2 regions of the Pseudomonas sp. MT3 genome follow, and region 2 is predicted to be linked to the other one. Evidence: predicted binding sites of a transcription regulator. Region 2 holds the regulator's gene; the other holds the start of a gene.
The links. Region 2 encodes sigma-54, which starts transcription at its own class of promoters, with help from an activator protein. Its sites were predicted from a motif close to ANTGGCATNNANNTTGCTNT; they were not measured.

Region 1 (4,420 bases), on a different contig from region 2:
TGACAAGAATCGTCGCCATCGCCACACCAATCACGATTATCGAGAAGCGTGGCAATGTAGCGACGATCTTCATCGGCAAGAACGAACTTGCCATACCGACCAGCAAACCGACAGGCACCAGGAAAATCAAGTAAAGATGGGGCAACTCAAGCATCGAATGAATAAGGAAAACGCCGAGAGCGGCCAAGATGATGCCATGCGGCTCCGTCCTCACCCTCAGCGCCTGTCCGACTCCCCAGCAGACAATAGCAGCCACCAACACAGTGCCAATCACGACCCCATTCCAGAGCAGTAGATCAAGGAAGAGGTTATGCGCATGCCCCATAACTGAACTTAAGCCCGGATACTTCTCGGCAAACTCCACATGAACCGATACAACCTGATTCCAGCCATACCCAACCAACGGCCGCTCCGCAATCCCCTCAAGCGCCATCGACCAAAATATCGGACGTAGCCCCGCGTTTAACATCTCGCGACTCGCCGCACCAAAAAGAAAATTGGCCAGCAGTGGAATAAGCAATAGTAGAGAAACAAACCAGCTCGTCAGCAATAGCACCACGACCGATCTTTTCCTTACATCGCGAGGCCACCACAACACGAGAGCAACCACAGCAAGGAAAGCGACCTGGAGACAGCCAGTACGCGAGCCCGTCAGGACCACCCCCAGCAAGAAGAAGGCGACCGCCAAGACGGCACAACCACTACCGATAAAACGCCTGTCATAGGCCCACCAGACTCCGATACACCCCCAAACCAGAAGTGTCGCAAGATTGTTGGGTTGCCCGACAAGCGCAACAGCCCTCACTCCGCCTGTCGCGGGAGAAGGCACCAGGACTCCCAACCCATCAAGCGCGAGCCATTGATACAGGGCCAGCCCAGTAGAAAGTATCGAAACAAGAAAAAAACTTGCGAACAAACCATCTGCTATTCGATAGGGCTCTACCAATTGCCTCTGTTGCCCCAGGGACAAGGCAATTGCAAACACCAGAATGAAACCCGCAATCGGAAGAGACTCTTCAGGAATCAGAAGCAGCCCTGCCATCGCCTGAAAGACAGGAATGACAGCCAGACTAAAAACTAAGAACACTCCACGACTTACAGTCCAACCTCGCGGCGAAGAGAAGAACAACAGAACGACCAACGGAAGCAACATGGCTGACGCCATGAAGTCATTGTAAAAAGTAGTCCACGGATCCGTGTGCGTAGGCAGCAACCAGGGGAGCGAAGCGACAACTACCCCAAGAACTCTCACAAGTGTCGAACGCTCCACCCTGCCCTCATCGCCCTCGCTCACGCTATACAACGCCCCCTCCCCAAGCCAATGCGACCGACCTTAAACTTCCGACGCAAACTTCCTGCTGCCCCATAAAACTCCAGCTCCGGCAAGCAGATCTTGATCGCAAAAAAGAAGCGACCCGAAGGTCGCCTCTTTAAGTCACAAAAACCACAACATACTCAGTTACTACGGCACTCTTGAGGAACAAACTTAGTATCGATACCGTCGACAGTGCACTTCCAAGTCAGCTGGCCATTACCAGCATCCTCGGGAGTAAGAATAATATCACCCTCAGCATTCGGAACGATCGAAGTTGCTTTTACAACACCGCTACCGTCCTCAATAGTGACACCAGAAACATACTTAGTCGCACCTGGGAAGGTATAACCGGAGTTCGAAGCAGTAAGCGATGCCAGACCGCCGAGAGAGGAACTGGTTTCAGCCACGGCCAGCTTAGCCGGAGCAGCCATTACGATAACTTCGCTGATCTTGGCGCGAGTGGTGTAATCCTGATAAGCCGGCAGGGCGATGGCAGCCAGGATGCCGATGATCGCAACCACGATCATCAGTTCGATCAGAGTAAAGCCTTTTTGAGCTTTCATAGTTCTCTCCAGTTTTTAGGTACGGTCCTAGGACCTGCCTCAGACAAAGCAGCTTCCGTGCCAAGATTTCCACGCCACAAAATATGACTGTTGTAGGCAATTCCAGAAGTCAATAAGCGAAATTACGCAGGAAGTGACAATTTTCGACAGTAGCGCCCTACTGAATTTGGCACCTCCCCCTAACTGCGTTATAAGGCTTGAATCTCTTCATCCGGCCATTTCCCATGAACGATCAAGTCGTCCTGTCCGGCCTTGCCCGGCAGTTGGTGCTGTCTCAACTGCTCGACGAGAACAGCGCGCGGCAGGCTCAACTGCAGGCCCAGCGCAACAAGCTGTCGCTGGTGACCTACCTGGTACAGAACAAGCTGGTGAAAAGCCGCCCTCTGACGGAGCTGGCCGCCGAGCAGTTCGGCATCGCCTTCTGCGACCTGGGCAGCCTGGACCGCGAGGGCTTTCCCAAGGATCTGGTCAGCGAGAAGCTGGTGCGCCAGCACCGCGTCCTCCCCTTGTGGCGCCGGGGCAACAAGCTGTTCGTCGGCCTCTCGGACCCGACCAATCACCAGGCGATCACCGACGTCCAGTTCAGCACCGGCCTGACCACCGAAGCCATCCTGGTGGAGGACGACAGGCTCGGCGACGCCATCGAGAAGCTTTTCGAGAGCCCCACTGGCGGGCTGGACGAGCTGGCCGATGTCGATCTGGAAGGACTGGATGTCGAGAGTGCCGACGGTGAACGCAAGGAAGAAAGCATCGGCGGTGACGCCGACGACGCCCCTGTGGTGCGTTTCGTCAACAAGATGCTGCTGGACGCCATCAGGGGCGGCTCGTCCGACCTGCACTTCGAGCCCTATGAAAAGGTCTACAGGGTACGTTTCCGTACCGACGGCATGCTCCAGGAAGTCGCCAAGCCGCCGGTCCAACTGGTCAGCCGCATCTCCGCCCGCCTCAAGGTCATGGCCGGCCTGGATATCTCCGAGCGCCGCAAACCCCAGGACGGCCGGATCAAGATGCGCGTGTCCAAGACCAAGTCCATCGACTTCCGCGTCAATACCCTGCCCACACTGTGGGGCGAAAAGATCGTGATGCGTATCCTCGACTCGGCCAGTGCGCAAATGGGTATCGACGCTCTGGGCTATGAGGAAGAGCAGAAGCAGCTTTATCTCGCGGCACTGAAACAGCCGCAGGGCATGATCCTGGTGACTGGTCCCACCGGCTCGGGAAAGACAGTCTCCCTGTATACCGGCCTGAATATCCTCAACACTCCGGACATCAACATCTCGACCGCGGAAGATCCGGTGGAGATCAACCTGGAGGGCATCAACCAGGTCAACGTCAACCCGAAGACGGGCCTGGACTTCGCCCAGGCACTGCGCGCCTTCCTGCGCCAGGACCCGGACGTGATCATGGTCGGCGAAATCCGTGACCTGGAGACGGCGGAAATCGCCATCAAGGCCGCCCAGACCGGACACATGGTGATGTCCACCCTGCACACCAACAGCGCCGCGGAAACCCTCACCCGTCTGCTGAACATGGGCGTGGCTTCCTTCAACCTCGCCACCTCCACCAACCTGATCATCGCCCAGCGCCTGGCCCGCAAACTCTGCCCGGCCTGCAAGAAGGAGCACGACGTTCCACGCGAAACGCTGCTCCATGAAGGTTTCCCGGAAGCCAGGATCGGTTCGTTCAAGCTCTACGCCCCGGTTGGGTGCGAAAACTGCAAGAACGGTTACAAGGGGCGTGTGGGTATTTATGAAGTGGTTAAAATCACGCCGGCGCTACAGCGGATTATCATGGAAGAAGGCAATTCCATTCAGATCGCCGAACAGGCCCGCAAAGAAGGCTTCAACGATCTGCGCACCTCGGGCCTGCTGAAAGCCATGCAGGGTATTACCAGCCTCGAGGAAATCAACCGCGTGACCAAGGATTAATCCATGGCGGAAAAAGCATTGAGGACCAGTGTCTTTACCTGGGAGGGCACTGATCGCAAGGGCGGGAAGGTAAAAGGGGAGCTTTCCGGGATCAATACCGCGCTGGTCAAGGCCCAACTGCGCAAGCAGGGCATCAACCCGATCAAAGTCCGCAAGAAAGGTATCTCGCTGCTGGGCAAGGGCAAGGCAATCAAGCCGATGGACATCGCCCTGTTCACCCGGCAGATGGCGACCATGATGGGCTCGGGTGTTCCGCTGCTGCAGTCTTTCGACATCATCGGCGAAGGCTTCGACAACCCGAACATGCGTACGCTGGTCGACGAGGTGAAGCAGGAAGTCGCCTCCGGCAACAGCCTGGCCAACTCCCTGCGCAAGAAGCCACAGTACTTCGATGACCTCTATTGCAACCTGGTGGATGCGGGCGAACAGTCCGGCGCCCTGGAGACCCTGCTCGACCGCGTGGCGACCTACAAGGAAAAGACCGAGTCGCTCAAGGCCAAGATCAAGAAGGCCATGACCTACCCCATCGCGGTCGTCATAGTCGCCCTCATCGTTTCATCCATTCTGCTGATCAAGGTCGTGCCGCAGTTCCAGACGGTCTTCGCCAACTTCGG
Region 2 (4,420 bases):
GCAGCCAGCATCATCACGGCCATGATGCTCTTGCCGTCGACGGTGCTTTCCGGGTTGCGTCCTACGCGAATCTGGCAGGGGTAGCGTCCCGCCACGCCGACGAATTTGGCTGCTGCACGGGCGTGCAGACCAAGCTTGTTGATGATGGTGATTTCGAGGGCGGGCATCGCGAGGGGCTGTCCTTTGTTGTGTGTTGCTACTAGCTCAGGTCGCGGTGGCGAATCTGCACGTTGGTGAGGCTTTCCTTGAGGGCCTTGCCGATGCGTTCGGCCAGGTAGGTCGAGCGATGCTGGCCACCGGTACAGCCGATGGCGATGGTGACATAGGCCCGGTTGCTCGCGGCGAAGCGCGGCAGCCACTTGTTCAGGTAGCCGAGGATATCCTGGTACATCTCCTCGACGTCGGGTTGCGCGGCCAGGTACTCCTGGACATCCGCGTCGAGCCCGGTGTGTTCGCGCAGCTCGGGCTTCCAGTACGGATTGGGCAGGCAGCGCACGTCGAACACCAGGTCGGCGTCCACCGGCATGCCGCGCTTGAAGCCGAAGGACTCGACGAGGAAGGCGGTACCCAGTTCGGGTTTGTTCAAGAGGCGCAGCTTGAGCACGTCGCGCAGCTGATAGAGGTTCAGGTTCGTGGTGTTGAGCTTGAGATCGGCCAGGTCGGCGATCGGCGCCAGCAGGTACGCCTCGTCTGCGATGGCTTCGGCCAGCGAGCGACTGTCGCTGGTCAGCGGGTGGCGCCGGCGCGTCTCGGAGAAGCGCTTGAGCAGCGTCTCGTCATCGGCATCGAGGTACAGCACGTCGCACTGGATGTGCTTGTCGCGGGCTTCCTGCAGCAACTCGGGGAAGCGCTGCAGCTGGCTGGGCAGGTTGCGCGCGTCGATGGAGACGGCGACCTGCGGGTGCAGCAGTTCGGTGTGCAGCAACGCACGTTGCGCCAGGTCCGGGAGGAGGCTGGCGGGCAGGTTGTCGATGCAGTAGAAACCGTTGTCCTCGAGCACGTTGAGTGCGGTGCTCTTGCCCGAGCCGGACCGTCCGCTGATGATGATCAGGCGCATGATCAGTGGCCGTTCTGGAAGTCCACGACGATCCGGTACAGCTCTTCGCCGTTGGCGGCGTGGCGCAGGCGGTCACGGACGTCGGAACGGTCGAGCATGGAAGCAATCTGCCGAAGCAGCTCCAGATGCTCTTCGGTGGCGGCTTCCGGCACCAGCAGGACGAACAGCAGATCGACCGGCGCGCCGTCGAGGGCGTCGAAGTCGACCGGGGCGTCCAGGTGCAGGATCGCGCTGATGGGGGACTGGCAGCCGGGGAGGCGGCAGTGCGGAATGGCGATGCCATTGCCGAATCCGGTGGAGCCCAGGCGTTCCCGAGCCACCAGGTTTTCGAAGATGTCTTGCGCATCGAAACCTGGTAGCTCGCGAGCTACCAGGTTTGCGATTTGTTCAAGGACGCGTTTTTTACTGCCGCCCGGCACGTTCACCAGGGAACGGCCGGGGGTCAGGATTTGCTCGAGTCGAATCATAGGGAAGGGTTAACGGACGCCAACACCCTGCTGGCGTTCGAGGTATTTTTCCTTGTGCTTGATCAGTTGGCGGTCGAGCTTGTCGGTGAGCAGGTCGATGGCTGCGTACATGTCTTCATGTTCGGCACAGGCCACCACCTCACCCCCTGCGATATGCAGGGTGGCTTCGATTTTCTGCTTCAGTTTCTCGACCTCCATGATGACCTGAACATTGGTGATCTTGTCGAAGTGGCGCTCCAGTCGTCCGAGTTTTTCGACGACATAGTCGCGCAGGGCGTCGGTCACATCCAGTTGATGTCCACTGATGTTGACTTGCATACCGCTTTCTCCTTATTGCCCGTGTATAAGTGGCAGGTTAGGTGGCCTGCCGCCGGAACACTTTGGCGTGGATCAACGTCATACCAGTCGCTTGCGTTCGCTGGAGGGAGCAATCCCCAAGGACTCCCGGTACTTGGCGACGGTGCGACGTGCCACTTGAATGCCCTGTGCTTCCAGTAAACCAGCGATCTTGCTGTCACTCAATGGCTTTTTCGGACTTTCCGCCGCGACCAGTTTCTTGATGATGGCGCGGATCGCGGTGGACGAGCATTCGCCGCCCTCGGCGGTGCTGACGTGGCTGGAGAAGAAGTACTTCAGCTCGAAGATGCCACGCGGGGTATGCATGAATTTCTGCGTGGTGACGCGCGAGATGGTCGACTCGTGCATGCCCACGGCTTCGGCGATGTCGTGCAGGACCAGGGGCTTCATCGCCTCCTCGCCGTATTCGAGGAAACCGCGCTGGTGTTCGACGATCTGGGTCGCCACCTTCATCAGCGTCTCGTTGCGGCTCTGCAGGCTCTTGATGAACCAGCGCGCTTCCTGCAACTGGTTGCGCATGAAGGTGTTGTCGGCGCTGGAATCCGCCCGGCGCACCAGGCCGGCGTACTGCGAGTTGACCCGCAGGCGCGGCACGGCTTCCTGGTTCAGCTCTACCAGCCAGCGGTCGTTGTGTTTCCGGACGATGACATCCGGCACCACGTATTCGGCTTCGCCGGACTCGATCTGCGAGCCGGGACGCGGGTGCAGCGACTGGATCAGCTCGATGGTCTCGCGCAACTCGTCTTCCTTGAGCTTCATGCGCCGCATCAGTTGGCTGTAGTCGCGGCTGCCGAGCAGGTCGAGATGATCGGAGACCAGCTTCAGGGCCTCGGTCAGCAGGTAGGTCTTGGCCGGCAACTGGCGCAGTTGCAGCAACAGGCATTCGCGCAGGTTGCGTGCGCCGACGCCGGCGGGTTCGAGTTGCTGCACGCGGCGCAGGACGACTTCCACCTCGTCCATCTCCACGCCCAGTTCCGGGTCGATGGAGGCGAGGATGTCGTCGAGGGACTCTTCGAGATAACCGTCGTCGTTGATGCCGTCGATGATACTCAGGGCGATCAGGCGGTCGGTGTCGGACATCGGCGCCAGGTTGACCTGCCAGAGCAGGTGGCTCTGCAGGCTTTCGCCAGCGGAGGTGCGGGCGGTGAAGTCCCACTCGTCATCGTCGCTGCTGGGCAGGCTGCTGGCGCTGGTCTGGTAGATGTCTTCCCAGGCGGTATCGACCGGCAGCTCGTTAGGGATGCGCTCGGCCCACTGGTCCTCGTCGAGGCTGTCGACGCTGGGGGTAGTGTTTTCCTGGAAGCTGTCCTGCGAGTTGCTGCTGGCGCCCTGGGCGGCGGAGTCGTCGCCGTCGGCCATTGGGTCGCTGTTGTCGTAGTCGTCGCCGTCTTCCTGACGTTCCAGCATCGGGTTGGACTCCAGGGCTTCCTGGATTTCCTGTTGCAGGTCCAGCGTGGAGAGCTGGAGCAGTCGGATGGCCTGTTGCAGCTGCGGAGTCATCGTCAGCTGCTGGCCCATCTTGAGGACGAGCGATGGTTTCATGGCTGGAACTAGGCACCTTGTTCGCTGGCGCAGCAAGCGCCATATCCACGACTACGGACGCCTGGGCGCCGCGAGGAAGCAAATTATATGCCTGAGTCTGGACGCTTTGCCTAGGGTCTGTCGACCTTTCGTTACAACCTGAGTATCGGGCAGGCTCGAGACGGCAGAATGCACGGCGCCGGACACAGGTCCGGGCCGTCGTGGAACGGGGCGAGGCGCCGCCGGAAGGGCGGCTTCCGGGTCAGAGACGGAACTCGTGGCCCAGATAGACTTCCTTCACCAGGTCGTTGGCGAGGATGGTCTCGGAGCTGCCCTCGGCGATCAGTTGGCCGTCGTTGACGATGTAGGCGGTTTCGCAGATATCCAGCGTCTCGCGGACGTTGTGATCGGTGATCAGCACACCGATGCCCTTGGCCTTGAGGTGATGGATGATCTGCTTGATGTCGCCCACGGAGATCGGGTCGACGCCGGCGAAGGGTTCGTCCAGCAGGATGAACTTCGGTGCGCTGGCCAGGGCGCGGGCGATTTCCACGCGGCGCCGCTCGCCGCCGGACAGGCTCATGCCGAGGTTGTCGCGGATGTGGTGGATGTGGAACTCCTCGAGCAGGCTTTCCAGTGCTTCCTGGCGACCGGCGCGATCCAGGTCGCTGCGTGTTTCGAGGATCGCGCTGATATTGTTGGCCACCGACAGCTTGCGGAAGATCGAGGCTTCCTGCGGCAGGTAGCCGATGCCGGCACGGGCGCGGCCATGCATGGGCAGGTGGGTGACGTCCTGGTCGTCGATGCGTACCACGCCCTGGTCGGCGCGGACCAGGCCGACGATCATGTAGAAGCAGGTAGTCTTGCCCGCTCCGTTGGGGCCGAGCAGGCCGACGATCTGTCCGCTGTCGATACTCATGCTGACGTCGCGGACCACTTGCCGGCTTTTGTAGCTCTTGGCGAGGTGCTGGGCGGTGAGCGTGGCCATTACTGCGCTTGATCCTGCTTTTTCTTGGGC

Region 1: the regulator sigma-54 is predicted to act here: its motif matches at 1,924-1,943, upstream of ACYCAX_RS24620 (pilin).

The regions. Positions count from the first base shown of each region.
Region 1 is NZ_JBTVPY010000032.1:29,419-33,838, reverse strand. It holds gene ACYCAX_RS24625 (PglL family O-oligosaccharyltransferase) at 1-1,153, opposite strand, end outside; gene ACYCAX_RS24620 (pilin) at 1,456-1,878, opposite strand; gene pilB (type IV-A pilus assembly ATPase PilB) at 2,103-3,806, shown strand; gene ACYCAX_RS24610 (type II secretion system F family protein) at 3,810-4,420, shown strand, end outside.
Region 2 is NZ_JBTVPY010000007.1:74,404-78,823, forward strand. It holds gene ACYCAX_RS09220 (HPr family phosphocarrier protein) at 1-167, opposite strand, end outside; gene rapZ (RNase adapter RapZ) at 200-1,057, opposite strand; gene ptsN (PTS IIA-like nitrogen regulatory protein PtsN) at 1,060-1,524, opposite strand; gene hpf (ribosome hibernation-promoting factor, HPF/YfiA family) at 1,534-1,842, opposite strand; gene ACYCAX_RS09240 (RNA polymerase factor sigma-54) at 1,921-3,423, opposite strand; gene lptB (LPS export ABC transporter ATP-binding protein) at 3,665-4,390, opposite strand; gene lptA (lipopolysaccharide transport periplasmic protein LptA) at 4,390-4,420, opposite strand, start outside.